One region of the Pseudoalteromonas sp. NZS127_1 genome, then DNA from elsewhere that is predicted to be linked to it. Evidence: predicted binding sites of a transcription regulator. Region 1 holds the regulator's gene; each other region holds the start of a gene.
The links. Region 1 encodes sigma-54, which starts transcription at its own class of promoters, with help from an activator protein. Its sites were predicted from a motif close to GTTGGCACGNNNNTNGNNT; they were not measured.
Positions count from the first base shown of each region.

Region 2: I6F50_RS08220 (BON domain-containing protein) is a predicted target of sigma-54. The motif match lies at 3,507-3,525, and genes of this name have one in related genera.
Region 3: I6F50_RS07310 (BON domain-containing protein) is a predicted target of sigma-54. The motif match lies at 2,230-2,248, and genes of this name have one in related genera.
Region 4: I6F50_RS15880 (TorF family putative porin) is a predicted target of sigma-54. The motif match lies at 4,044-4,062, and genes of this name have one in related genera.

Region 1 covers NZ_JADYXO010000003.1:1,249-8,800, forward strand. The annotation lists gene mgtE (magnesium transporter) at 1-1,063, opposite strand, end outside; gene I6F50_RS04345 (HPr family phosphocarrier protein) at 1,194-1,466, opposite strand; gene rapZ (RNase adapter RapZ) at 1,509-2,354, opposite strand; gene ptsN (PTS IIA-like nitrogen regulatory protein PtsN) at 2,373-2,825, opposite strand; gene hpf (ribosome hibernation promoting factor) at 2,830-3,117, opposite strand; gene I6F50_RS04365 (RNA polymerase factor sigma-54) at 3,144-4,643, opposite strand; gene lptB (LPS export ABC transporter ATP-binding protein) at 4,713-5,438, opposite strand; gene lptA (lipopolysaccharide transport periplasmic protein LptA) at 5,435-5,980, opposite strand; gene lptC (LPS export ABC transporter periplasmic protein LptC) at 5,970-6,524, opposite strand; gene kdsC (3-deoxy-manno-octulosonate-8-phosphatase KdsC) at 6,521-7,072, opposite strand; gene I6F50_RS04390 (KpsF/GutQ family sugar-phosphate isomerase) at 7,073-7,552, opposite strand, start outside.
Region 2 covers NZ_JADYXO010000006.1:196,559-204,110, reverse strand. The annotation lists gene I6F50_RS08235 (DUF4153 domain-containing protein) at 1-1,264, opposite strand, end outside; gene I6F50_RS08230 (tRNA1(Val) (adenine(37)-N6)-methyltransferase) at 1,326-2,024, opposite strand; gene srmB (ATP-dependent RNA helicase SrmB) at 2,100-3,326, shown strand; gene I6F50_RS08220 (BON domain-containing protein) at 3,599-3,919, shown strand; gene I6F50_RS08215 (hypothetical protein) at 4,013-4,696, opposite strand; gene I6F50_RS08210 (mechanosensitive ion channel family protein) at 4,937-5,893, opposite strand; gene yaaA (peroxide stress protein YaaA) at 6,015-6,794, opposite strand; gene tal (transaldolase) at 7,020-7,552, shown strand, end outside.
Region 3 covers NZ_JADYXO010000006.1:392-7,943, forward strand. The annotation lists gene suhB (inositol-1-monophosphatase) at 1-555, opposite strand, end outside; gene I6F50_RS07300 (VOC family protein) at 832-1,248, shown strand; gene I6F50_RS07305 (LiaF domain-containing protein) at 1,287-1,955, opposite strand; gene I6F50_RS07310 (BON domain-containing protein) at 2,284-2,850, shown strand; gene I6F50_RS07315 (YqaE/Pmp3 family membrane protein) at 2,923-3,081, shown strand; gene I6F50_RS07320 (hypothetical protein) at 3,460-3,957, shown strand; tRNA gene I6F50_RS07325 (tRNA-Ile) at 4,213-4,289, shown strand; gene I6F50_RS07330 (5-carboxymethyl-2-hydroxymuconate Delta-isomerase) at 4,609-4,938, opposite strand; gene I6F50_RS07335 (CreA family protein) at 5,146-5,631, shown strand; gene I6F50_RS07340 (hypothetical protein) at 5,661-6,434, shown strand; gene I6F50_RS07345 (LysE family translocator) at 6,446-7,084, shown strand; gene I6F50_RS07350 (gamma-glutamylcyclotransferase family protein) at 7,111-7,552, shown strand, end outside.
Region 4 covers NZ_JADYXO010000019.1:68,764-76,315, forward strand. The annotation lists gene I6F50_RS15865 (M1 family aminopeptidase) at 1-2,381, shown strand, start outside; gene I6F50_RS15870 (Bor family protein) at 2,561-2,872, shown strand; gene I6F50_RS15875 (hypothetical protein) at 2,869-3,204, shown strand; gene I6F50_RS15880 (TorF family putative porin) at 3,259-3,945, opposite strand; partial or broken gene I6F50_RS15885 (hypothetical protein) at 4,223-5,134, opposite strand; gene I6F50_RS15890 (hypothetical protein) at 5,420-6,085, opposite strand; partial or broken gene I6F50_RS15895 (TorF family putative porin) at 6,452-7,128, opposite strand; gene I6F50_RS15900 (hypothetical protein) at 7,405-7,552, opposite strand, start outside.

The DNA of each region.
Region 1 (7,552 bases):
GGTTTGTTTGATTTATATGACCTACCGCAATACCACGAATAACAAGCGTTAATGATTGGCTACCTGCAACACCGCCCATAGAAGGGACAATACCGTTAAGTACAGCTAAAATAGGTAAAACATCTAAAGTGCCTTCAAAAAAGCTAGCTACAAAAGCAGCTGCAAGTGCAGTTAGTAAGTTGACACCTAACCAAACTGAGCGTTTTTTAGAGCTTTTTAGTACTGGCGCAAAGGTATCTTCTTCATCATCAAGGCCGGCTAAGCCCAATAAACTATGCTCAGCATCTTCGCGGATTACGTCAACGATGTCATCGATAGTGACACGGCCAAGGAGCTGATCGTTATCATCGACTACGGGGGCCGATATCCAATTATGACGTTCAAATAATTGCGCGACTTCACTTTCATCCATTGAGATTGGAATGGATTCACAATCTTCATCCATTAAATCGCGAACAATCTTTTCTGGCGGGTTAGTTAATAATGTACTCAGCGATAAAGCGCCTATAAAGCAGTTATGCTTATCAACAACGTACAAGTCATCGGTACCTTCTGGTAACTCGCCACGTAGCCTAATATACCTAAGTACAACATCAAGCGTAACGTCAGGGCGAATGGTCACCGTATCGGTGTTCATTAGCGCGCCAGCAGAACGCTCTTGATACGAAAGTGCTTGTGTTGCACGTTCACGGTCTTGAATGTCCATCGCGCTAACAACGTCTTTATAAACGGTGTCCGGCAGACTACGTAATACTTCACCTAAGTCATCGTGGCCCATATCTTCTGTTGCGGCTGCAATGTGCTTAGGTTCCATTTGGGCAATAATGCCTAAACGAACATCTTCTGATAGTTCTTCAAGAACATCGCCTTGCACATCAGGATCAACCAACTGCCAAAGGAGTCGGCGAATTTTATGCGGTGATGATTCTAATAATAATGCGGTATCACAAGGAGCTGTTTTTGCGAGCATGCGCCTAACTTGAACAAATTGACCACTATTGAGTGACTTAGTCACCTGTTTTAGTTGCTGTAGTGGGTAATCTTGTTCAAAAGCTTCAGGCATTGGCGTCCTTTATAAATTTTTATATTATTTTATGGGGAGAGGTGAGTTAACTGGCGTCACTAACCGTATTTATTTTATATATCTGTTTTAGTTGGGGCATTAGTAATGCGAGCATTATTTTTATAACTGTTTATTCTTGTTCATTAAAACGTTGTGCTATTAATTCTCCAACAGCATGTAAAGCTTGCTCAGAATCGGGGCCTTTGCATACAACTTTTACTTCTTTGCCTTGGCTACTTTCAAGTAACATTAGTGCAAGTACGCTATCGCCTGCGGCTTCTTTGTCATCTTGAAATAATGTAATTGTCGCATCAAACTGCACTGCCAATTGGGCAAGCACGGTGGCTGCTCTGGCGTGCAATCCTAATTTGTTTTTTATTAAAAAAGTGTCTTCACAATGCATAACTTACTCTACTTAAGCTGAACAGGTGATTATTCAGCTATATTATTTTTCTTGTTCGCGATGGCGAATTTTCACATTGGGATGTGTCATTGCAAAACTTTCACCGATAGTTTGCGCTAAATATACAGAGCGGTGTTGCCCGCCTGTACACCCAATGGCAATGGTTAAATAACTGCGGTTATTTCGCTCTAAGTGCGGTAACCACGTTTGTACAAATGTTTGAATTTGCCATGTGAATTTTTGCACTATGCTGTGATTGGCCAAATAATCTTTAACAGGTTGATCTAACCCATTTAAAGGTTTTAATTCAGGTTCCCAATGTGGATTGGGTAAAAAGCGTGCATCAAATACGTAATCTGCTTCTTTTGGTATACCGTATTTAAAACCAAACGATTCAAACGTGACAATCAGTTGCTTATCTTTTTTACCTAAAATCTTTTCACGAATAGATTCAGCAAGTTGATGAACGCTTAAATCAGTTGTATCTATCATAAAGTCGGCGCGGGTGATTAATACATCAAGTAATTCTTTTTCTTTTTTGATGGCTAAATCAAGAGGCAACGAGTCAATTGATAGTGGGTGTAATCTACGAGTTTCAGAAAAACGTTTGATCAATGTTTGATCGTCGCTATCTAAATAAAATAACGTAGGTTTTGCAAAGCCAGGCAAGTATTCAAGAATATCGTTAAATTCATCTTGTTGTTTAGGGATGTTACGCACATCAATGCTAACAGCAATTTTATCATAGCTATCAGACACACTGCGAACTAATGAAGGAAGCAAGTTAACTGGAATATTATCTACGCAATAATAACCTAAATCTTCTACAACGCGTAAAGCAACCGACTTTCCAGAACCAGAACGGCCGCTTATGATAATTAACTCCATTTAACACCCTTTATAAAACTATGATTGATTGACAATAACTTGGTAAAGCTCAGTATCTGATTTTGCACTGCGTAACTGTTTACAAAAATCTTTGTTGTTTAGTTTATCAGCAATGGTTGCTAGAGTCTTTAAGTGCTGCTGGTTATCGCCATCTGGTACGATGAGTGCGACGAAAATATCAACAGGGCGATTATCGATCGCATCAAAATTTATTGGAGTTTCGCTAACGAGTACTAAAGCCAAAGGCTCTTCTGCACCGCTCATTCTTCCATGAGGAATGGCAATGCCACGCCCTATACCTGTACTACCCAATTTTTCTCTGCTCATTAAAGCATTAAGAATATCTTGTTGCGGTAAATACGGAAGTTTGTCGTGAGCAAGTTCGCTAATGAACTCTAAAATTCTTTTTTTGCTATTAAAAAGGACCGCAGCTTTGCTGCAGTCCTGGCATATAAGTGAGCTTAATTTCATCATATTAGTGTCGAGCAAGCTTCTCTTTGTGTTTAATTACTTGTCGATCGAGCTTGTCGATCAACGAGTCAATGGCGGCATACATATCTTGATGTTCTGTAGAGGCAAATAGCTCAGCACCGCTTACGTGTATGGTGGCTTCTGCTTTTTGATTTAATTTTTCTACATCGAGAATGACATGAACATTATTAATATGATCAGAGTGTCTTTCTAGCTTCGCAAATTTGGTATTAATATAGTCTCTTAGTGAATCGGTTAATTCTACGTGACGACCAGTTAAGTTTAGTTGCATAAGCATTACCCTCTTTTTTTTGCGTCTTAAATCAAACTTTTACGCTGATTTGACGGTGGAATAGCCAGAGATTCGCGGTATTTTGCGATTGTACGTCTCGCTACTTTAATTCCTTGCTCAGCCAATATATCCGCTATTTTGCTATCACTCAATGGTTTTGCTGAGTTTTCTGCTGCGATTAATTTTCGGATAAGCGCACGGATTGCTGTAGATGAACATTCACCACCGTTTTCGGTGCTTACATGGCTTGAGAAAAAATATTTAAGCTCAAATATACCACGGGGTGTGTGCATATACTTTTGGGTTGTTACGCGCGAAATTGTTGATTCGTGCATTTCTACCATTTCAGCAACATCATTTAAAACCATTGGTTTCATGGCTTCAGGACCGTGTTCAAAAAAGCCTTGTTGTTGCTTAACAATACAATTTGTCACTTTTAATAGCGTGTCGTTTCTACTTTCTAAGCTTTTAATAAACCATTTAGCTTCTTGTAAATGCGAGCGAATAAACTGGCTGTCACCACTGGATTTTACAGTGCGAGACATTGCCGCGTATTGGCTATTAACACGAATTTTAGGCATGCTGTCTGGGTTTAACTCAACAACCCAGCGGCCTTTAATTTTTTTAACTGACACATCAGGAATAACATACTCAGATTCTTCTCTTACAATAGTATCTGCAGGTTTAGGGCTAAGAGTATGTATTAATGTCATTACTTCCTTAAGCTCTTCTTCTTTGAGCTTAGTTTTCTTCATTAATGTACGATAGTCACGAGCAGCTAATAAATCAATATGCTCGGTTAAAATCATTTTTGTTTCATTAATGTAAGGTGTTTCTTTATCAAACTGGTTAAGCTGAATACACAAACACTCTTGTAAACTACGTGCAGCAATACCAACAGGATCAAACAGTTGGATGCGTTTTAATACAGCTTCAATTTCATCAAGTTCGACTTCGTTATCATCTTCGTTTTCTTGATTAAAGCTTTCTAAAATCTCTTCGCAGCTTAGTGTTAAAATACCTGAATCATCGACGGCTTCTACAATAGCAATAGCAATAGCTTCGTCTGTAGGGCTAAATGGCGTTAGTTGTAACTGCCACATTAAATACTCATGGAGCGTTTCAGTAGAGGCGCCTTGGTATATTGATTCGTCTTCAGGCATCGGACCCGATGATGCTGCTGGGGCGGCACTCATGTACTCATCCCAACTAACATCCATAGCCATGTCGTCACTTAGCGTGTCTTTTGCAAGTGCTTCACCACTATCTTGTTCGTATTCGCTTGGAGCATCATCGGCAGATGCGCTAACAGTTATGTCATCTGTATCTGCTTTTTGCTCGTTTTTACCTGCAGCGTCTTCTGAATAGTCTGCTTCTTCAACCTCTAATAGCGGGTTGCTGTCGAGAGCTTCTTGTATTTCTTGCTGGAGATCCAATGTACTGAGTTGCAACAAACGAATAGCTTGTTGCAGCTGTGGAGTCATTGTAAGTTGCTGGCCCATGCGCAGCTGTAGTGATTGCCTCATGTATCTCTAACAATCCTTTTATGTTGTTATAATTAATACTAGCAGATGCTTAAAGACATGGCGTAAATGTTACAGCCTAAATTGCTCGCCTAAGTAAACATCGCGTACTGTTTTATCATTTAATACGTGTTCTGGAGTACCTGATGCAATCAGCTCCCCATGAGAAACAATGTAGGCTTTTTCACAAACATCAAGGGTTTCTCTTACGTTATGATCGGTAATTAATACACCAATCCCACGATTTTTAAGATGTTCTATTATTTTCTTTATGTCTAATACCGAAATCGGGTCAACACCTGCAAATGGTTCATCCAGTAATATAAATTTAGGATCTGCTGCCAGCGCACGTGCTATTTCAACACGACGACGTTCGCCACCCGACAATGCCATACCTTGGCTATCACGAATGTGTTGTATGCTAAATTCATCTAATAATTTATCGAGAGTGTCTTCTCTAGCTTGTTTATTTAACTCTTTGCGCGTTTCTAAAATGGCCATTAAGTTTTGATAAACAGTCAGCTTTCTGAATATTGAAGACTCTTGCGGTAAGTAGCCAATGCCTAATCTAGCACGACTATGCATAGGTAAAAGAGTAATATCGTTATCGTCTATCGATATTTTACCTTTGTCGCTAGGTACAAGTCCTACTATCATATAAAACGTGGTAGTTTTACCTGCGCCGTTAGGGCCAAGTAAGCCAACAATACTGCCAGCTTTGACTTCAAGGCCGACGTTTTTTACAACTTCACGGCCTTTATAGCTCTTTGCTAATAGCTCTGCTTTTAATGTGCTCATGGTTGACCTTTGTCGCTTTTTTTACTTTTTTTAGTCTCGATTGGTACTAAAATTGTGTGAACGCGGTCAGTTGAGTTTTCATCTTTTTCGGCACTGATTAGCTGCTGCTCTATATCGTAGGTAATGCTTTTAGCATTTATTTTTTGTCCCGCTTGCGATACTTGTGCATTACCAACAAGCGTTAAAAAACGCTTAGATACATCATAACGTACTTCGTCAGCACTGGCGCTCATAGTCGTGCCATCTGATTGCTTTTCTTCAAAGTGCGCAGGGCTACCTGTAGCAATTAATAATTGTTTATTATCGCCAAGTTCATCGCGTTTATGTACTTCTAAGCGGTCGGCTGTGATACGGCGGTTACCGTGAATAATTTCAACGTTTTTCTCAAAAATCCCGACATTAGCTTTTAATTGACCTTCTTGCTTATCGGCGCTTATTGAAATTTGATTTGCAGCCGGTTGCGTGTTTTGCTCTGCAGCACTACTATTAAACGCTAGTATAAGTGTAGGAATAATAAGTGATTTTAATATTTTATTGGTCATAATATATGGTTCGCGTATGGTTAATTAGTTTTATCACTTCGGTTTTTAAGTCGGCTTCTAGGCCTTTACCAGTGATTTTTAAATTGGGTCCAGTGATGATAACGGGTTGCTCCGAACGCATTGTTAATAGCTTTATATCTACCTGAATATTATCAGCATTGATTTTGTCTATCATGGCGTTATCGGTTAAGTTTTTGGCAACCACATTGCCTTCTAAAATTAATTGTTTGTCTTCGTATAATGTTGCTTCGTCTGCATTTATTTGCCACGTTTGCTTTTCGTTATATAAAGTAAAAATAGGTTTTTCAAAAAACGTAAAACCTAATTGTTGATATAGCTCCATTTTAGCCGCAGTGACTTTGTGGCTAATTTTACCTTGTTCGTCATAGGCTGTTTGTTTGAGTTCTATGGCTATGTAATCAGGCTTGGCAATAACTTCAGGCTCAGTCTGAGGCACAATATTTGTTTGTGTAAAATAAGGGTACCAAAGCCAAACCATACAGCTAATGAATAAAACGCTTAATATTATGCGCGCTGCATTCATGAACTAGTGCCTTGTGTAGTCAATGCTTTACCATTTTCAAGCATAAGTAAGTCGGTGAGCTCTCTTACTGCACCAAAGCCGCCAGGCATTTGCGTTACATAGTGTGATAAACGTTTAATAAGTGGATGGGCATCATTTACTGCAACAGCAAAGCCGACTAATTCCATAACGGGCATGTCAGGACCATCATCACCGATATAAGCAATTTGTTCATCGCTAAGGTTGAGTTTGTCTTTTAGCTCTTGATAGGCAATGAGCTTATTTTCTTGGCCTTGATAAATATGCTGTACGGTTAAGCTGCTCATACGTTGTTGCACTATTTGTGAATGACGACCAGTAATTACAGCCACTTCAAAGCCACTGTTTATAAGCGCTTTAATGCCAAAACCATCTTTTGTATTAAATGCTTTTAGCTCTTCACCTTGATTACCAAGGTAAATACGGCCATCAGAAAATACACCATCAATATCGCATATAAGTAGTTTTACTTTTTTAGCGCGTGCTTTTGCATCATCGCTCAGCGGTTGATAGAGTTCTTCAAATTGCATTTATAATACTCCTGCTTTTAATAGGTCTTGCATGTTTAATGCGCCAATAGGTTGGTTTTTCTCATTGACGACGATTAAGCCATTTATACGTTTGTGTTCCATAATATTAAGCGCTTCAGCAGCCAAAATATCTTGCGTAGCCGTAGTGCATGACTTAGTCATAACAACATCTATTTGTGTTGTATGAATATCAATTCTTTGCTCTAAAATACGACGCAAATCGCCATCGGTAAATAATCCCACGAGCTGCTGATTTTCATCAACAATGGCTGTCATACCTAAACCTTTAGCAGACATTTCAATGAGGGCGTCTTTAACTGTTTGTGAAACGCTAATAATAGGTGTATTTGCGCCGCTGTGCATAACATCTTTTAAAGTAAGTAATAAACGCTTGCCTAAACTACCACCTGGGTGAGATAGCGCGAAGTCATCAGCTGTAAACCCGCGAGCTTCTAATAATGCAACTGCCATGGCATCGCC
Region 2 (7,552 bases), on a different contig from region 1:
GACTCGTTTCAATTTTCTGTTTTAATAACTGCATAGCTAAATAACCTTGACGACCTAAGCTGTACTCAAAATAGTAATAATCAAACTTTTCTACTGTTACTTTACCTGCATCTAAACGCGCTATTTGGCTGTTTGTAGATAAGCTTTGAAAGTTTAATAAAGGAGAGTTAACAACAAGCATACTTACAAGTACAACCCAGCCCATCACAATATTTATTTTGCTAAGCGGCTCTAGCCAATTATCTCTCTTTGTAATTATTCCAACAAGATAACTAAACGAAAAACACGCCAATAAAAACCAAATTAAAATACCCCAACAACGATCTACCGTTAGCCCATGCTGATCTACCCGTAAGTAAATTCCATAGGCAGAAATAACACTATAAACGGGAAGTAACGCAACGCTTATAAAAACGAGTCGATGCAAGAGCAAGTAATAAGGGCGAACTGATGAGTCATCTTTATAAACTGTATTAACAAAAAATAAGGTGAGCACCTGCAGCCACATTACTAACAAACTACCACTTCCGGTTTCCCATAATTTATTGAGCCCGGTAAAAGGAAGTGTTGCTAAAAAACCGAGAGAAATAACTGATAAAACAGGAAGTAAAAACTTAATTAAAGTTTGTAGTAAAAAAGCGATATTATCTTCAATGTTCAAAAGCTTTCTAAATATGATACTCGCAAAGGCAAATGCGAGCGTTAAGATTGGGATCCAAAACCATTCATTTCTTAGTAGCTCAGAGAAAAATTCTATATCTAAAATATCAAATAAAGCCGCACCTAAATTTAGAATTCCCCAAAAAATAAGCACGAACAGCCAGCATTCCCCAAAAATTATAAAATTGCGCCAAGAAAGCTTAAACAAACGACTGTAGCTAACATTTTCCGAACTACCAAATTGTTGAATGTACATAAGGCCTTTAAAGCCAGCTATTAAACTAGTAAAAATAAAAGCTGACATTAAAGTGTTATTACTTACGTACTCTTGAGGCTCTTGCTGAAAGCCTGCATACGCACCCAGTAAAGATAACAACAAGGAAAAAGGAAGGATTAAAAGTAACGACGTTTTTATATTATTTTTATTAACAGTCATTAGCATTAATAAAGGAAAGCTCATAGAAAATGTAATAAGTGAGACTAGCCATGTAGGGCTTGTTGCTGGCCACACATTGTTTTCTATACTGCTATATAAAAGAGTAAGAGCAATAGCCTGTAATACAGCAAGTGTAATTATAAAGGGTTTAGGTATCTGACTATCCATATCTGTTCTCAGCGATAAGTTTTAGTTAGTTTGCGTTATTCGTTCCTATTTTACAATTGCTTCACATTTTCAAATAAAATGCTTTGCACAGGGCTATATAATCAGCCGTGTAGGTATTATCTAAGTTTCTAATACACAGTGTTGATGATTCTATATCGCTTTTTACGTAGCTAAATGTCATTAAACTGCGGCTAATATCTTTATTTGGCGTGGCTTTCACTTGGCAATGAGTATTTAAATAAAGCCCATTTTGAGTAGCAAGCTCAATAAATAGCACGCCTTCAACTCTCGGGAGTATTAAGCTAAAGCGAGAGCTTCTATGGCTTAAACGTTTAAACGCATTAATTAACTCTTCAAAACTTAGGCCGTCGGTATGGCGTGCGGTATTACGCGCAACATTATCGCCTTTTAAACTGTGATTAAAATACGGTGGATTAGAAATAACCACGTCAAATTTAACTTCACTACTAAAGCTTTGAATAGTTTGGTGCGTAATACTTATAGTTGGCCACGGGCTATTAGCTACATTTTGTAATGCTTGGGTATAGGCGCTTTCGTCAATTTCTACCGCAGTTATATCAAGCTCATTACTGCGCTGCTTACACATTAGTGCTAGTAAGCCGGTGCCGGTGCCTATATCAAGTAATGACTTTGCACCGCTTAAATTAGCCCATGCGCCAAGCAAAATGCCATCGGTAGAAACTTTCATTGCACAGTGGTCGTGTTCAACTTTAAATTGTTTAAATACAAAACCAGACATTTTTTCACCTTTTCATTCACCAAGCGCAGCATAGCGCGTATAATCAGGGTAATTGTCCCTTATTTTAGACACTCTATGCAATTTTCTGAATTTGATCTTGATAACAAGCTACTCGATGCCATTAATAAAATGGGCTACGAGACGCCAACCAGCATTCAACAACAAGCTATTCCTGAAGCACTACAGGGGCGCGATATTTTAGCATCTGCGCCTACTGGTACAGGTAAAACAGCGGCATTTTTAATTCCGGCTATTCAGTACTTACTGGATTTCCCACGTCGTGACCCTGGTTTTGCGCGCGTACTCGTTATGACCCCGACTCGTGAGCTGGCTTATCAAATTCATGAACAATGTGAACTGCTAGCTAAACGCACACACCTAAAAATTGGTGTAGTAACAGGCGGTATTAACTACGGCACGCATAAAGAAATTTTTGAAAAAAATAATGATATTTTAATCGCCACACCAGGTCGATTAATGGAATACCTAGAAACCGAAAACTTTCATGCTGAACACGTAGAAATGCTTATTATTGATGAAGCAGATCGCATGTTAGATATGGGTTTCAAAAAAGAAATGAGCCGTATTTGTGACGAAGCTAAAAATCGTCGCCAATGTTTTTTATTCTCAGCAACACTTGAAGGTGACAGCGTAGAAAGGTTTGCTGAAAAAACATTAAGCGACCCAGCTCTATTAGAAGCCGAATCGTCACGTAAAGAAAAAGCTAAAATTCACCAATGGGTACATTTAGCCGACGATTATCATCACAAACTTGAATTATTAGTTAATACGCTAAAAAACCCTGACGTAACTAAAGCGATTGTGTTTGTTAAAACTCGCGAACGCTTAGAAACATTGATTGGCGAACTTACAACTAATGATGTAAAAGCGGCGTGGTTACGCGGCGAAATGCCACAAGACAAACGTATGAAAGCCATGGAAAACTTCCACAGTGGCAAAACAAGCATATTAGTTGCTACCGACGTAGCTGCACGTGGTATTGATGTATCTGACATCAGCCACGTTATTAACTTTGATATGCCGCGTACTGCCGACGTATATGTACACCGTATTGGTCGTACTGGCCGTGCTGGTAAAAAAGGGATAGCAATATCGCTAGTTGAAGCACACGATATTGGTATTTTATATAAAGTAGAGCGCTACGTTGAACAAAAATTAAAACGCCGTGTAATTAGAGGTGTCGAGCCACAGCATAAAGAAGCTAAGCCACCGGCTAAAAAACGTAAAGATCCAGTAAAAATGAAAGCCAAGAAAAAGGCTAAGGTTAAAAAGAAAAAGTAACCTAAAACATTTTTATACTAAGCCGACTTTTGTCGGCTTTTTAATGCAAGCCTTGCAGGCTCTGCTGTTTGTACCTGTTACATATGTAACCCAAGCATGTAACTCATACTCATTTAAATGTAATTTTTGCCCACCTGAATTCCCACTTAATAAAATTCCCTTATATTTCATAGCGTTAATATTGGCACCGAAATTGTAACTACAAAGATAACCTAGCCGATGGAATTTCCATATTGTGGCTGCACTATTCACCGTAATGTAAGGATTAAGTTATGAACCGCTTCAAGTTAACTATCGCTTTAGTATCATTTTGTTGTTTATTTTTATTAGCTTGCGCTACAAAAGTAAGTGCAGCAACCAACATGGCCGTAGTAAGCAGTGTAGCCACTCAACCTAACTTACAACAAGCTATCACCAACACCCTACGAACTAATCCTAACCTAGCGTTAAGTGATATTCGCGTGCAGGTAAAAAATGGTGAAGTAGATTTATACGGTGAAGCACAAACTGGTTTTCAGCGCGCACTGGCTCAAAAGTTTTTAGAAAATATGGATGGGGTTAAAATCATTCGTAACAAAATTAGCGTTATTTAATACGCACCACATAAACTTATTTGTATAACTAATTCATAAGCGCGGCTTGTTACTCCAACACAAGCTGCGCTTTTTTATGTTTATTTTTTGTAGTTATTTCAATTTATCTAGTTGTTGAATAACATCACTTAATTTAAAACTACTTTTTTGTGAATTAAAACTTTCAACAAAAACTTCTTTAAAACTGCTTACCGTAGAATCTTCATTTAGCTCAAAAGGAAAACCCTTAAGTTCCTTTGTTTTTGGGTTAAACTTATAAACAAAATTGTCACCACTTAAACCCGCTGAAAAAACGTAATGATGATTATCAACCCATCCTGCCGCGCCATGAAATAGAGCAATATTTATTTTATCGTTTTGAGTATGTACGCCGACTTTAACTACATTATTTTTATTGAATGCGGCTTTTGTTATCTCTTTACTGGGGATAAACCAAAACCCTTTTGTATTACCCACAAACACAGCTAAATATTCATTATCAGGTGACCAAGTGATAACGTTACTTTCATAACTTTTTCTAGGGCATAAAACATCATCTGAGCTACAAAACTCTCGTAACTTCTCTTTTTCAATATATGCCGCTTTATTTGGTAAGATTAATGTAGAGGTAAGGTTTTTGTTTTTATCGAGAAAAAGTATTTCAGCGGTATTGTTATCTATATTTAATTTATAACTCACATCATATTTAGCATTATATTCGTTACCTACTGAAATAAAGCTAATAACTAGGCTTGAAAATAAAATTATTTTTGTAAACCATTTAATCCTTAACTTCATTTGTTTGTAACCCTAATATCTAAAAAAAATACACCTTGTATAACCAATAATTGCATAATAAATAGATAAAAGGGAAACTTACCTTATAAAAAATACGTTACAAAATCTGCTGGAGAAAATAATTAATGAATAAAGAAAAGTGACTTGAACTAATTAAAAAGCGCATTTTTTACTCTGTAAAAATGCGCTGTTGGTAAGTAACTATTTCCCAATGCTTTTGCCTAATGAGCTTTAACTAAATTACTCACTTTGGTTAGAGTCAGTACCGTCGCTACTGTCTTTATTTGATGACTGCTGGCTTATTTTGTCGCTTATCATGGCATCGAGTTTTTCGCCGCCTTTAATACCAAAATCTAAAGTACGAATTGGGAATGGAATACTAATGTCAGCCTCATCGAGTGCCTGCTTAACGGCAACAACACCTTTGTGGCGTACCGTCATAAAGTCAGGCTCACCTGGGTATTTAATCCAAAACCACACCAGTAAGTTAATGCTGCTGTCGCCAAAACCTTCGGCGTATACAGCGGTTTCGTCTTTACGTATTACGAAGTCAAATTCATTTATTTTTTCGACGATGACGTCCTTTGCTTTTTCTATGTCGTCGCCGTACGAAATACCTACAGGTACTTCTATGCGCCTAACACCTAGCGTGGTGTAATTTTTTAGTACATTTCTAAATAATACTTTGTTTGGTACCAGTATTAACTGCCCATAAAAGCTCTCTATTAGCGTGTTACGTAGGTTTATAGAATGTATTGAACCAAACACGTCATCGGTTTCTATTACGTCGCCTGTTTTGAATGGTTTGCGTACACCCATAGCAATACCGGCTATTAAGTTTTCGGTCATATCCTGAAAAGCAAAACCAATTGCTAAACCAACAATACCCGCACCAGCAAGCAGTGAGGTAACAGTGCCTTTTAAGCCAACAAAATCGAGCGCTATAAATAAGCCTATACACAACACAATAACTTTAAAAATTGACGCCATTAAGTCGGCAATTTGTTTTGAGTCGAGTGAGCGGCGTAATACGTTTTTCATCAGCTTGCCAGCAAAGCGTGCCAATATTGAAAACACAATTGCGATCAGTATCGCAACTATAAAATTAGGGATATGACTTATTACAACATCAAACCACCCTCCGAGCTTTTCTTCTATTAGTTTTTCGGCTTCGTCAATTGACGGAATGCTGATCATTTTATTTGCACCTATTTAATTAGTGTTCTCATTAATATTAGATGAGATTGCAAATATAACGCCAACATCAAAAAAGCCATGCAATGCATGGCTTTTAAGTTTTTTATTTAAGCTTATAAACCTAATTTTGTTCGTCGCGCATAAATACCGGCTCAAGCTCTTTAACTGTTGCCTCTGGGCTAAAGTAATAACCTGCTACCGTAAACTCTTTAAGTTGGCTTAACTGCGTTACTTTATTTTCGATAATGTAGCGCGCCATCATGCCGCGTGCTTTTTTAGCGTAAAAGCTAATTACTTTGTATTGACCGTTTTTACAGTCTTTAAAGTGTGGGGTAATAATTTGTGCATTTAATGCTTTCTTATCTACCGCTTTAAAGTATTCGTTTGAAGCAAGGTTAACTAAGTATTGCGCGTCTTGTGCTTTTAATACTTCGTTTAATTTATTCGCTATTACGCTGCCCCAAAACTCGTATAAGTTTTTGCCACGCGAGTTTTCAAGCTTGGTGCCCATTTCTAGGCGGTAAGCTTGCATTAAATCAAGTGGTTTTAATAAGCCATATAAGCCAGAAAGGATACGTAAGTGGTTTTGTGCATAATCAAGCTCGCTAGCTTTAAGCGTGCTTGCATCTAAACCGCCGTATACATCGCCATTAAAGGCAAGCACTGCTTGTTTAGCATTACTTTGTGTAAACGGCTGCGCCCACTCGCTAAAGCGTGCTGCGTTAAGCCCAGATAGCTTGTCGCTAATTTTCATTAAACTGCCAATTTGCGCTGGTGTTAGTTCACGGCATACTTTCATGAGCTCTTCGCTGTGCTCTAGTAATTCAGGCTGAGTGAACTTGTCTGTTGCGGGTGGCGTTTCGTAATCAAGATTTTTTGCAGGTGAAATAACAGTGATCATAGTTAGCTATTGACTTGTAATTTATTTAGTGTCAATTTCAACATTAAATGAAACGAAAAGCACGTTTTGTTTAAATAAATCCTCTCTTAATAACCCATGCATTGCCGTTTTTTTATTGATCAGGACATAAGACCTATCAAGCATTGTCACACTGTTGCAGTATGGATTGTATATATTAAGAGTGATTAGATTATTCTTTTAACTTGCTTGGAATGAGGAAAGCAAATGACTTCAGCTCTACAAAGGCTAAAACAACATTCATCTATCGTGGCCGACACTGGCGATATTGAAGCGATCAAAAAGCATCAACCAGAAGATGCAACAACAAACCCGTCGCTTTTATTAAAAGCGAGCGAGATTGAAGCTTATAAGCCTTATCTAAATAAAGCTTGGAGCTATGCAAAAGAAACCGAGCAAGAGCCAGCTAAACAACTTGAACTAGCATGTGATTACTTTGCCGTATTACTAGGTAAAGAAATTAGCGAGATTGTACCTGGTTATATTTCTACTGAAGTAGATGCACGCCTTTCGTTTAATACGCAAGCTACGATTGATAAAGCACATACTCTACTTAGCCTTTACGAAAAAGAAGGCGTAAGCAAAGACAAAATTTTAATTAAAGTTGCGTCTACATGGGAAGGTATTAAAGCCGCTGAGCAGCTAGAAAAAGAAGGCACTAAATGTAACCTTACTTTATTATTTAGCGATGCCCAAGCCCGCGCGTGTGCCGATGCAAATGTATTTTTAATTTCGCCATT
Region 3 (7,552 bases), on a different contig from region 1:
TGCACGGCGAATGTCTGCAGTGTGTACAAACAATGCTTTAAACGCTTCAGTGTATGCATCCATGTGGTTTTTGTTTTTGAAAGGGAAACCAGTAGCAAGTACAGTGCCTGCAAGAACCGTAGTTTTGCTAACACGTAGACGTTTGCTGTTTAACTGAGTGCCTTGACCGCGAGATGCAGTGAAAAGCTCACCACGAATTGGATCATAAATAACAGCTTGGTCTAAACGACCTTTAACTTTAAGTGCGATAGAAACCGCGTAATGAGGGATACCTTTGATGAAGTTAGTTGTTCCATCGATAGGATCTACAATCCATTGGTAATCATCATCCTTGCCTTTATGCTCACCTAATTCTTCACCAACAATAGAGTGAGTAGGGTAAGACTGTAAAATAGTGTCACGAATTACGGCTTCGGCTTCTTTATCAATGTTAGTTACTAAGTCGTTAGCGCCTTTTTGTTGCACTTCAACTTTTGATAAATCTTCACTTGCGCGAAGTAAAATTTTGCCTGCGTTGCGCGCAGCGCGAACCGCAATGTTTAACATTGGATGCATGGTATTACCTTTGGGTTGTAAAAGAACGTTTATATATTTCAGCCGGCATATTTTAGCGACTTTTGACATAAAGTAAACAATAAACCCCAAATACTTATGTTTGTTTTTTATACAAGATTGAAAAATGTCTATATTTTTTAAAAATAATAATGAGCAATTAATAAGTCATTATGTTCCTTTGTGTGTTAATTAAATTGAATTAATTTTAAATAACGCTTTACCTAAAGTTAGCTTGAGGTTTTATCGTGATCCTAACTTAATTGATAGGACAACATTATGTATTTAGAGCACGTAAACTTAGTCGCGAGTGATATAGATAGTATGCTTAAATTTTACCAAGCTGTATTTCCGCATTGGTCAATCAGAAGTGAGGGTAGAGGTGATTGGTACGGAAAACCAAGACGCTGGGTACACTTTGGAGATGACACGCATTACATTGCGATAAGCGACCATGGTGAAGGTGAAAACAGAAACCTATCGGGCCATCAAATTGGTTTTGCACACTTTGCTTATGTAACTAATAATTTAAGCGCAGTAGTAATGCGCTTAAATAAAGTGGGTTTTACAGTAAGCAAGCAAGGTAGCGAGAATCCTTTCAGAAAGAATGTCTACTTTATTGATCCCGCCGGGTTTGAAGTTGAGTTTGTAGAGTATTTAAGTGATATACCAAGCGAGCGAAATAACGATTTATAATAAAATACTAAGCAGCACGCTAAAGTGCTGCTACTCAATTATAGTGAGCGGTTATTATTACCCGTGCCAAACTGGGTTTTTAGCTCATTTGCAAAGCTCATAAATTTTTCTTTAATTGTGCGCTTTATTTTTACTTCAACCGATCCCATAACTGCCTTTCCTTCAATATGAATAGTAGGACCTTGGCGTTTGTTAAGCGACACTGATTTATTTTCAAGGCTACTTAAAATACAAAACATTTTAGACACTACATTTACATGCTCTGGTACGTAAATCTCATCGCTACCAAAAATACAGTTAACGTGAATAGTTACATTTTGATGCGCAAAAATGGCATCAGTAAAATCAAGTACCACCGATCCCATAAAGTTACTTAAATATATATTTTTTGGCACGACCCACTGACCGCTTCGTTCGTTAGAGCCTAAAATACTACGTAATGTAAAATCATCATCACTGTTTTGCTGTGCACTATAATGTGGTTTAAATTGCGATTGTTTTTCTGCTTTATATTGCTGATCGGTATTAAGTGTTAAGTCTTCTACTAAGGCTAAAAGAGCGTTGTTATTAGGTGCATCCATCGCGTTATCGAGTCGTCTCTCAAATGCATCAACAGAAATAACCCCATGACTGTAATTATAAATTAATTGATCAATCACTTGTTCGCGTACTTGCTCTATTGGGCGGTCTTCAACTTTTACAGACATGGGGCATTCCTTATTATATTTACTATTGATACTGCTCTTGATGTTTATATGCAAAGCACGCACCAAATATAATCACCTTAATTATCAGTAGGTTAATTTATAATGATGTTTTTTATTTTGTTATATTAACGATAGATTAACCAAAAATGCAATTATCTAGCTATTTTCACTATTTGAGAAAGTTTTACCGAGTAGCCTGTAAATAGTTACACAACTATAGATAATGCCTCACTCCAAAATAAACTCAACCTATTGAAATTTAAGTATAAATAAAGTTGGCCCAAAGCTCGCATTAGTTAAAGTGTCTTTAATCAAAAGGAGAAAGATTATGAAAACATTTAACAAGTCTATTATCGCAGCTCTAGTTCTTGGTACTACGGCTATGGGTGCCCAAGCAAACAGCTGGGAAAACGAAAGTAAAGATGCTTGGATTGATGGTAAGGCAGAAACAGTTCTACTTATGAACACTAATCTAAACAACTTTGACATTAACACTGATGTAAAAAATGGCAAAGTAGTACTTACAGGTAAAGTTAATAGCGAGCTTGATAAAGAGCTAGCAGAAGAACTTGTACTTAGCCTAGATGGTGTATCTGATGTTGATAACAGCCTTACTGTTGTTAAAAGCATGGATACCAAAGATAAAAGCAATGACATGATGGACGATGATGATAACGACCTAACGGACGCTAAAATCACCACTGTAATCACAACTCGCTTCCTGTTTGACTCAGAAGTTGGTGGTACAGACATCGATGTTGATACCGACAATGGTATTGTAACTCTGAACGGTTCAGTAGAGTCTGAAGCTGAAAAACAACTAGCAGTTAAAATTGCTAAAAATGCTGAAGATGTTCGTGACGTAGTTGATAAACTAGCTATTGTTGCTGAATAATACAGTATAGTTAAGGCCCACTAACACTGGGCTTTACGTCTTTTTAATGCTTAATTTAAATGGAGTTTAGTCATGGATATTATTCGTATAATACTTTCGGTTTTATTACCGCCATTAGGTGTGTTTTTGCAAGTTGGCTTAGGTATGCATTTTTGGTTAAATATTTTATTAACACTGCTAGGTTATTTCCCAGGGTTAATACATGCAATCTACATTATTGCGAAAAAATAATGACAGATTATATATTGTGTAAGCCGACTACTGAGGCCTAATGATACAAGTGCCCCAGTACCGTTCGGCTCACAATATTAGTTTTTAAAGTAAATATTTTTTATCAAAATCTAATTTTTAATTTACTCAAACTAAGTGATTTATTTCTTGTAACTCACTCCCAAAATACACTCAGCCAAACCATTGTTTACTTCAATTAAGCTTTCTAACTAACAGTAGTGTTCTGATTCTGTATTGATGCCATTTAGGAAATCTTTAATATTAGTTTGTTTATATATCTACAATACGCGATTAATTACTCTATTATTTAGTGACAATATTACCATCACTTCTAGTGTTATCATTACACCAAGCTTTTACGCATATTGAGGTAGCTAATTGAATATTCGACTTATACTGTCAGGCGTTGTGTCATTCGTTTTTTATTTTAGCTGGGCCTACTGGGCGAACAGTTCTGCAGATATTGCTAAATCGGTCACGCTTCAAGCTGCATTAGTACAAGGTTTGTATAGTGGATTTGTAACGCTGTTTTTTACTTTTATTTTAGAAAAGGTCGTCAACAAGTATAAGTCTAGTTATGTATCGCTTGCGTTCGTAACTCCAATTATTTGTATGTTTCATTCTAAAACACCACAAAACGTAGCAATACGACAAAGCTTCAATAATGCAATTAACTCTAGCGCCTCGTATTTAGGTAACAAAAAAATAGCAGGTGTACTTTTTGCGCCTATTATTCCGATTACTGTTCAATCGAGCTTAGTGATTATGGTGAATGTAATTAATCAGACACCTAATTTGACACTTACAGTAGCCCCAAGCATATTTTTTACAGCCTTGTATGCCTACACATATATGTTAGCTTTACTTAAAAAGTAGAGCGTTAAATACAAAAGACTACATGTGGGAGGAAGGTTTTTATAATTTAATGCAGAGAATATCGTGGGGAATATCTTGTATTTTATGCTTATACCCACCTAAAAGATTACTATTTAAGCAGTTAGCTTACTGATTGTTAAAATAAAGGTGTTTGGTAGTGACAAGCACCTAAAAAGTTTTTATACTGCAACCCGCTTTAGTCGCTCTGTGACTGAACGCTTCAAAAATTAACTGCCTAGCAGTTATATAAAAGTTGGCCCCTTAGCTCAGTTGGTTAGAGCACACGACTCATAATCGTTAGGTCCCCAGTTCGAGTCTGGGAGGGGCCACCACTTTTGCAAACTTTCCAAAAAATACCTACTCAAATTATTTAAAGCTACATGAACTTAATATCGTGTAATTTATGATTCTTTATTTACCTCTAATAATAAATATAATTTAAATAAAGTTAATCCATAGATTAAGCTAAGCTTTCTTAAATTTGAAAGAGTGCGAATGCACTATTAAATTCCAGCGTTAGATCGGACGCTATTCATGCTCTGTTTTGTAAATGACAATGAGCTGCACCTGATTTTAGAATACAAAAAAGCCCCTATTGGGGCTTTTTACTTACTAGTGTTTACTTCTATTGCTCAAAACTACAAGAGTTAACTAATTTTTACGGTATATCTCATGCTCAATATCGTAAATATTTACGCTTAAACTGTCTGATGCTCTGCAGTATGTTTTTAAGCATGAAAGTAGCAGTTCGCTTAACATTTGTTTTTGCTCAATTGAGCGTCCCGCTAAAATATGTACCGCGATATGTATAAACCCTGATTTTCCTGCGCCAAGTTGATATTGCTGATAAGCAATAGCGCGTGTTTTGATGGTTTCTAATTCAAATAAGTTACTTTCGAAAGCGGTAGTGTGAATTTTTTCTACCAGTACTTGTGGTAAAACAGGGAGGTCTTCTGAGTGTTCAATAATAATGTGCGGCATTTAGGCGTTTCCTATTATGAGTTACTGCATGAGCGAGAGTTAATTGTATCAAATACAACAGGGTTCGCTAAACCCTGAGCTATCTAAAATCTTTACTTTAAACTAATTTAGTCGTATTTATTTTTGATGTTAGTATAAAAACAAACAGGTGAACCTTCGCTTAGTAACGTAGGTGCCAAGTTACTTATATATTAATTAAGGATAAGTATGAAATTACCACAAAAATTTAAACGTTTAGCTTTACTTACAGGTGCAGTTGTTACATTAAGTGCTTGCTCTGACGATGTTGCATCGGTAAGTCTGGGGTTATTTACAACTAAGGATGTTGTGGTTAATTCGCAGCAAGATCCAATCCTTGAAGGCGTTACTTGTCATATTAGTCATATAGAGGCTAATTTGGACTTTTCTGATCCCTCTGATATGTCTATAGCATGTCGTCAAACGGGTCCTATTACAGCGCAGCAGCTACAAAAAATAGACCGCAGTAAATCAGGTGAAGTGATATTCAAATCATCTAAAAGTATATTATTTAAATCACTAAAAGTGCGCCGTATTTACGATGCTGAGAATCGTACTTTATTGTACTTATCGTATTCAACTAAAGAATCCAGTGGTAGCCACCACCATGCACTATCAACAGTGCCGCTATACAATACTCAAGCGTGGGATTGGGCACTTACACAAAAAAACTAAACTAGCACTAAAACTTATAAGAGCACCTTATGTTAGCTTTATTTAAATCGGCACCTTTATTGGAAGATCAAGAGCAGCAATGGCTTATTGATACATTTATTTGGGCTGTAGAAAATTTTGATGCAGAGTTTTTTACAAAGCACACTCAAATAATACTGCCAACGGCCACTTTTTTCCCTGATTCGGTATCGAGCATTGAGGAAATGGCGAGTAATGTTTTTACCCGGGTTACTAATTACGCGGGTATGAATGCATGGCCTATTCAATTAGTCGCACCTCAGCAGTTACAACCGCAAGTTTTTCCGCACTTTGAATTTAGTGATGGAATACGTGGCGAAGGCAGCCATCTAATTGTGCCGCCAAGCCATAAGGTCAGTATCTCTTTTAATCCTAATCAGATTAATCAGCCACAAGATTTAGTGGCAAGTTATGCGGGTACTCTGGCCACCATACTTATTCATCACGTTGGGGTGCTACCGCCAGGAGGTAGGGAGTATTTACCACAAGCTGCCGACGCACTTGCCTGTTTTTTAGGATTTGGTGTGATGATGAGCAACACGGTGTATCAGTTTAAAGGCGGTTGTGGCTCTTGTTATAATCCATACGCTAACCGTGAAGCTAAGTTAAGTGAAACACATACGGTATTTATGCATGCCCTGATTAGCTACTTTAAAAACGATAAAGTGTCTAAAAAGCATTTAAAGCCGCATTTACGTGGTCAGTTTAAAAAAGCGCAAAAAGAAATTAAAGCATTGGTAAATAACTCGGCTAACCCGCTGTTATTAGCTTATTCGCCAAACTAGCAAGGATCTGCGTGGAATACTTAGATGAATTTTTACTGATTGTTATTGCTCATTTTTTTGCAGTAGCAAGCCCAGGGCCCGACTTTGCCGTAGTACTTAAGCAAAGTGTGCAACAAGGAAGGCGCAATGCATTGTGGACAAGCGCCGGTGTTGGCGCTGCTATTTTACTGCACGTTGCCTATTGCGTTTTAGGTGTTGCGCTTATTTTAACGCAATCGCCTAGTTTATTTATGGCGCTTAAGTATCTTGCCGGTGCATATTTAGCTTATTTAGGCGTACAAGCACTCAGAGCTGCAAAACCTCCAGCAAGTAATGAAGGCGAGGCTGCAAAAGATGTTGAAAAAAAAACCGTCCAAGAAGAATCCGTTTGGCTTGCTTTTAGGCGCGGCTTTTTCACAAATGCATTAAACCCAAAAGCCACGTTATTTTTTATGTCATTATTTACACTCGTGATTAGCCCAACAACACCGACTAGCGTACAGGTCGGTTACGGTGTGTACATGGCATTGGCTACTTGGGCGTGGTTTTCAATGCTTTCAATAATACTTTCTAGAAATAATGTAAGGGGTTTTTTCCAACAACGCGGTTATTGGTTTGACCGTGGAATTGGCGTTATTTTAATTGCTCTTGCAGTACGTGTTGTTATTTAACTTATTTAAAAAGTACAGGAGATAAAATGCCGTTATATAATTTTTCGTTTGGCTCCAATATGTCATCTAATCGTTTGTTAGCGCGCTTACCTAATGTAAAGCGTGTAGGAACAGCGGTACTTAAAGGTTACGAGCTAACTTTTGATATGCTATTTAAAGATGGCTCTGGCAAATGCAGTATTTGCCCAAGCGATAAAGAAGGCGCGCTGGTTTACGGCGTTATTTATGAGCTTAATGAAGATGAAAAAGTTATTTTAGATGGTATTGAGGGCGTAGGTTACGACTGCGTAGATATAGCCCCAACGCTTCTAACGGGTGAGACTGTAACTGCACATTGTTATATAGCTAATACCCATGACAGCGATGTACTCCCATACGATTGGTACATAAAACACGTTCATCGCGGATCACTTGAAGCGGGCGTACCAAAAGAATACAGTGATGCGATATTAAATCGCGCACAAAAAA
Region 4 (7,552 bases), on a different contig from region 1:
GTGTTTTTTGGGTGTCAAAAATACTGGCTTTAATCGCCGCTGTTTCTGGGTTGTTCCTCGTGGGAATGATACTCACAATTACAGTTCAGTTATTTAAAGGTCAATTTAATTTAGAGCTAGGACAGTATTTATTTAGGATTGTTTATTTATCGATTTTACCGTTGATTATGCTGACAGTACTCGCCTTCTTTTTACAGATTATTAGCCCGAATAAATATGTAGGAATGGGTTTGTTTATTTTGTATTACATAGCGCAAAAAGTAATGGGTTCTTATGGGTTTGAGCATCATATGTATCATTTTTCGCAAAGCAGTAGCGTACCGTATTCTGATATAAATGGTTATGGACATTTCTTACAAGCTGCGCATTGGTACACATTATATTGGGGCGCGTTAAGTCTTGTTTTAGCGATTGTTGGGTTTGCGTTATGGCACCGTGGTCCTTCACAAACGCTGCGCACACGCCTGTCTATGCTTCGTTATAATATGTCGTTAAAAGGGCAAGCGATTGCGGTTATTAGTGCACTAGTGTTTGTTGGTGCAGGCTACAATATTTATAACAACACGCGAGTTTTGAATGAGTTTACTACGAGCGATGAGTTTCAAGACAAGCAAATAAGTTATGAACAGCAGTTTGCACAATACAAAGACTTAGCAGTACCTATGGTGACCGATGTTGACTTAACTGTTGATATTTATCCAAAAAAGCGTGCTTTAAGTGCTGTGGCAAAAATTAAATTTACTAATACCTCTAACGAGCCAATTACGCGAGTGTTAATAAGCTCACCTCAACACGCTAAAAGTTGGGATGTAGCTATGGCAGGCGGTAAGATAGTTGAAAAATTACCAGCGCTTTATTCAGCATGGTTTGAGTTTGAGCAGCCGCTTATGCCAAACGAAATAAGAGAAGGGCAACTGTCGGTTACTCGTGATCATACAGCCTTTACTGATAAAGACTCTGATACACAATTAGTTGCCAATGGCACTTTTATTAATAACTTGGAACTCCTTCCTAGCTTTGGTTATAGCCGTGGTTTACAGGTAGCTGATAAATTTGAACGCCGTAAGCATGATTTACCAGAACTTGAACGTGCCCATAAGCTAGAAGACAGTCAGTACTATACTCAAAGTGATTTTGGTGCAGCTAATGGGTTTATTAACTTTAAGGCAACGGTAACAACCGACGAGTCGCAATTTGCTATTACCCCAGGGTATTTACAAAGTGAAAGTGTAAAAGACGGGCGCCGCACTTTTGTTTATGAAATGGATGCGCCTATTTTAAACTTTTATGCGGTGCTTTCGGCTGAACTTGAAAGTAAAAAGGTTGAGCATAATGGGGTAAATATTGAGGTGTATTACCACAAAAATCATGCATGGAATGTTGACCGCATGATTGAGTCGGTACAAGACTCGATAGATTACTTTACACAAGCATTTGGGCCGTATCAGCATAAGCAGCTACGTATAATTGAATTTCCTAAGTATCGCTCGTTTGCACAAAGTTTTGCCAATACAGTCCCTTACTCAGAAAGCATGGGGTTTATTACAGACTTAAGAGATGAGAGTAAAGTTGACTACCCTTACTATGTTACCGCACATGAAGTAGCGCACCAGTGGTGGGGGCATCAAGTGTCGGGAGCAAATGTTGAGGGGAGCGCAGTTATGTCAGAAACGCTTTCACAATACAGTGCGCTTATGGTGCTTGAAAAACGCTTTGGCGCAGAGAAGCTAAGTAAGTTTTTAAAATATGAGCTTGATAGGTACTTAATAGGGCGTACAGGGGAAGCCTTTGAAGAAATGCCACTATATAAAACGCAGTCTCAACAATATCTTCATTACAATAAAGGATCTGTGGTAATGATGGCGATTTATGATCGTTTAGGTGAAAAACGGTTAAATGATGCACTCAAAGCATTTTTAAATGAGTTTCAGTACCAATCAACACCATACCCAACAACACTTGATTTACTTAGCTATTTAAAACAAGACGCAACACAAGCAGAGCAAAGTTTTATTGACGATCAGTTTAAATATATCACCTTATATGAGCTTGAGATGAAAGATGTGTCAGTTACAGATAGCGTTGATAGCGAAGGATTTTATACTGTAACACTTAGCGTAGAAGCCGTTAAACAGCGTGCGGATGGCCAAGGTGAAGAAACTGAACAGCCGCTCGATGAGCTAATTGATATTGCATTGTTTAGCGATGACCCTGAAAACCTACTAGCTGAAGATTTTGTTATTTACTCTCAAAAGCACCAAATAGTATCAGGTACTAATACTATTGAGCTTAAAGTAAAAGAAAAGCCACTATTTGCGGGGGTTGATCCTTACATTAAGCTAGTCGACAAGGACAGTAAAAATAACCTAGCTAAATTTTAAGGTCTATCTACTAACCACTTAAACTGACTAATTTAAAGGCCGCATTTATGCGGCCTTTATGTGTAATAAACTGTATAAAACTTCATAGCGTTTCTACATATTCCCCACAGCTTTTTACGCTAATATTTTATGTTCTCTTATAAAGTTACCTTACTGGTATTTAGTTTATAAGAAAGAGTATGAAACCATTAATTATAGGGGCGATAGCATTAAGCCTGAGTGCTTGTTCTGCGGTAACCATTCAGCCACAGGCAACAGCAAAAATAACGAGCCAAGCTAATTACGAAGATAGTCGCTCATTTTACTTTTGGGGATTGGTAGGCGAGCAACGCGTAGACGTAAAACAAATATGTTCAAATACACCGGTTATTCAAATGCAGTCACAACAAACGTTTAGTGATGGAGCGCTGAGTTTAATTACGCTTGGAATATACTCGCCCCATACCATTAAAGTGTGGTGCCAAGAGCAAGTAATAGGGGAAACATTATGAGTATCAAGCTACTTGCAGCCGGTTGCACACTGATTATTTTAACGGGATGTACAAATATTTACTTTGATAACGGAGCACAAAGCAAAGTAAGCAATAAAACGCTAAAAAGCTCACAGTGGCATCATAATTTTGCACTTGCGTTGTACGAGGGATCAGAGCCGTTAGATTTAACAACACATTGCCCACAAGGTGAATGGCAAAGCGCTCATACGTATAAATCGTTTACTAATGGTTTAGCTGAGGTGGTTGTGAATCAAATCGGCCCAGCTTGGTACCCTAAAACAGTAGAAGTACAATGTAATAAGGTACCATTTAAGGCAAAACAGCTATAAAACGAGAAAAGGGCCAAAAGGCCCTTCGTGTTGCAGCAAGTAACACATTCTTTCTTATAAATTAAAGTCTACAGAATAAGCAACGTAAGCTTTAATATCTGAATCATCCATATCTGTATCAGACAAACCAAAAGTAAAACCGTCTTTCGAAATTGATACACCGTAATCTAAGATATTATCATCGCCAATAAAATCACCAGAGTAATGGCCTAAGTGAAGTGCCATTTCAGTGCCGTTACTGCCAACAGCAAAACCGTAGTCAGCTGTCAGGTAAAGTGAATCACCAAAGTCTGTACCATCACCACTTGCAGCTGATGTTGCTAATACAGAAGCACCAAAGGTAAAGCCTTCAACACTGATGCTACCGTAAATTTCAGAGAAATCTGCGTCTGCTTCAGAAGCTGCGTCTGGGTAAGCGTAATAAATATAACCAACATCGTAGCTAACACTTTCGTTAATATCGCCACCAAAGCCTGCATATAAGTCAAGCTCATAGGTCATTTCATCTGCCCACGATGCATTTGAAGCCCAAGTACCTGCATAAAAGCCCGATTCATTGGCATAATCAATACCGCCTGAAATAGCTGCATCGCCCCCAGTTTGCTCTTGACCTCGCCATAAGTAGTTTGATGTTGCCGCTGCATTAGCAGTTACTTCAGCATGCACAGCTGTAGATGTTAAAGATGTTGCGCCCATTAATGCTATAGCACTTATAGCGATGGTTTTTTTTAGTTTTAGCATGTCCATTTCCCGTTATATGATTTTTGCTCGCCAAGGTTTTTATTATGTAATCGGAACCTTTAGGCTGACGGCTTTTTATTGTTTAACTAACGGGATAATTGCACTGTATGTGCCAGCTTCATTATTTTTTATTAAAAATTATTTTTTATTTATTAAAAACATGAGCTTGAATTTTATGAATAGGATGGGGATATAACATGAAGGAAGATGTTGCGCACATTGCTGGTGCATAAATTAACCTAGCCGCACCATAAAAGTACGGCTAAATTAGAAGGTTTTAGCCGAATATAGTGCGCATAAGGCTAATTGTTTCGTTTACGCTGCGACCTTTTTGTACTTCACTCACAATTGAATCACGTTTACTGCGAATGTGTTCAGGAATATCGTCAGCAGCAAGAGCACGGTCTACTAAAATTTCTGCAGACTCTTTACCTCTACGCTGAGTTTTACCTGTTGTAGTTGTAGTACGTTTAGGCTTGCTTAGCAGTTTAATGTAGTTAGAGTTATCTGGTGTTTTAGCATCAGCGTAGTGAAAGAAACATGGAATTAATGCTTTAATAGCAACCAATTGTTCTTCTAACTCGTTACTAGGTTTAGCCATTTTATACCATGACATAGCTTGAATACCTTTTACGATATCTTGCCAGTAACGCTCAAAATCACTATTTTTAAGTTTAGAAACACCAAGGGCACCACATAAAGCATCTAATCGATTATTTGTAATCGGAGTAAATAAATCAGGGCGACGCATTGCAAGCAAACGAGTTGCAGGAGCAAGTGTTGGTTTTTCGTTGTTGTCGGTGAATATTTTTGAATAAGCAGCAACAAATTGTTGATACTCATATTGAGTAATATCACCTTCAAGTGGAATATTTACTAGTGCGTCGTCAAAAGCACCTGGTAAATCACCAAGCATTTGATGGAAGCTCTTTGCACTCTTTGTAGATGCAAACCATTCAACGTCAAAGTTGTATGTGCTTGGATCAAGTGATGCCATGTGCTTACCGCTAAACGCAAGTAAGTCTTCAGGGATCATATCTTTAAGAGATTGTTCACGAATGCTTTTAATGTAGTCTACTAAACGAAGTTGTTCATCAAGTGCAATAACGTCTTTGTGTTGTTCTACAAATACACTTACAACAGGCCAAGGAGCAATACGTAAAGCTTTAGCCTGTAAAAAGCTAATCGCTTGCCCTGTAATGAGAATTCACTCAGCATGGCAAACGGCGCATACTTAAATATTATTTAGCCTTAAAGCTGCAGAGATTGTTATAAAACAAATGAACCCAGCTTGATACCATAAAATAGTGGACGTGAGCTATTCTTTGGTATTTTTAAAAGTGGGCAGTGATTGATGCCGGTTATTCGTGACTTAATATACTTATGGGGTCTAGTTTTACTGCTTTATAGCAGGAAAACTAGACTCTAATATAGGACTGAAAATAGCTTTAAGTATTATACTTGTCAGCGTGAATTAGTTATTTAAAAGAGTTAATAGGCTAGGGTCTTCAGTTTCAATATATAATGCTTTTAATTTTTTATCACCACTTTCGGTTTCAGTAAATTGCTGAAAAGAATAGTTTTTAGAAAAACTTGAAAGAGCCTCAATAGATGCTTGATTACTACTTTGTGTATAAGTAAGTTCTAGTGCGCAAACCTTCCCTGCACACTCTAGATCTTGCTGTAAAATAGTGACGTCTTTTAATTCATTTAGAATAAAATCGTTTAGCTTATCTTTACGTATTTGTGCTATTTCAGAGTATTCAATATTAGACATACGCTGCAGTAATATTGAAGTATCATTTTTAAATACGTCGTCCAATGCTTTTGTTGAAACAAATTCTTTTCCACCCTCAGTTGAAACAAATTCTTCAGAGAAAGCGTTAGGGCTTGAAATAGGCAATTTAGATATCGCTGCCACTTTTTGCTCTACAACTTTGTGCTGTTTGACAGATGGTTCAGAGGCTTTACTTAATAGGGTGTTTGGCTCAATTGGAGGCTTAGCTTTTTCATTACTAAGAATGGCTTCATCAGTTGGTTGTATGTGGGTTAGCGGAGGATCTGAAGGCTGCCCAGTGTTTAAAATACCAATACCAAGAATGGCGACAAAAACAAGTGCAATTAAAAATATGTATTTCATTTTACTATCCTTAGAAGAGAAAGGCATACGCCTTTCTAAATGATGCTTATTCCAATCGTATCATACAAGAAACTTGACCACCACCAGAGCACGAATAGCTAACTGTACCACCCTCACCATGAACAACCGTCATGCTACCTGAGGTGCAACGGCATGTCATTGTTGCATAGGTAAATGTACTCATTGTGATTAAAAAAAACGCTAAAATAACTGTAATTTTTTTGATAAATTCATAATAATCCTTAATCGTGATTTCGAACTTTAATGTTACCTTATTGTTTTTTTTGTAAATAACTATTTTCTAGGTGGTTTAAATATGAGAAAGGGCCTTGCGGCCCTTAGTGTTGCAGCAAGTAACACATTTTTTTATAGGCTAAAGTCTGCAGAGTCGACAACGTAAGCTTTTAAATCTGAGTCATCGATATCATTATCAGATAAGCCAAAAGTAAAGCCATCCTTAGAGATTGAAACGCCGTAATCGATGATGTTGTCATCACCAATAAAGCCGCCTGAGTAATGCCCCAAATGCAGCGCTATTTCAGTTCCATTACTACCAATAGCGAATCCATAGTCTGTTGTTAAATAAAGTGAATCACCAAAGTCGGAACCATCACCACTAGCAGCTGAAGTTGCTAATACCGAAGCACCAAAAGTGAAACCTTCTACACTGATACTCCCGTAAACCTCAGAGAAATCTGCGTCAGCTTCTGAAGCAGCATCAGGGTAGGCATAGTAAATATAACCAACATCATAGCTAACGCTTTCATTGATTGCGCCACTAAAGCCTGCATATAGGTCAAGCTCATAGGTCATTTCATCTGCCCACGATGCATTTGAAGCCCAAGTACCTGCATAAAAGCCGGACTCGTTAGCGTAATCAATTCCACCCGAAATAGCAGCGTCGCCTCCTGTTTGCTCTTGACACGCCATAAGTGGTTGGAGGTTGCTGCTGCATTTGCAGTTACCTCTGTAAATGTCGTTGTTGATGTTATGCCTGCAAACGCCAGTGCACCGAAGAGTATTGTTTTTTGTAGTTTTAGCATGTTTCATTCCCGCTATATGACTTTTGCATACCAAGGTTTTATTATGTATTGCTTTGACCTTTTAACTGGGTGCATTTTTATTATTTAACTGGGAAGGTAATAGCACTGTATGTGCCAGTCTCGTTTTAATTGTTTTTAAGTAAAACTAATGCTATTAAAACAATTGCTTATGATGAAATGATGTTTTTGGAAGGAAGTTTTTTGATTTTCTGTCGCACGCTGCTGATGCATAAACTAACCTAGCTGTACTATTAAAGTACAGCTAGGAAAGGTTTTTTAGCCAAAAATAGTGCGCATAAGGCTAATTGTTTCGTTTACACTGCGACCTTTTTGAACTTCACTTACAATTGAATCACGTTTACTGCGAATATGTTCAGGGATATCGTCAGCGGCAAGTGCGCGGTCTACTAAAATTTCTGCAGAC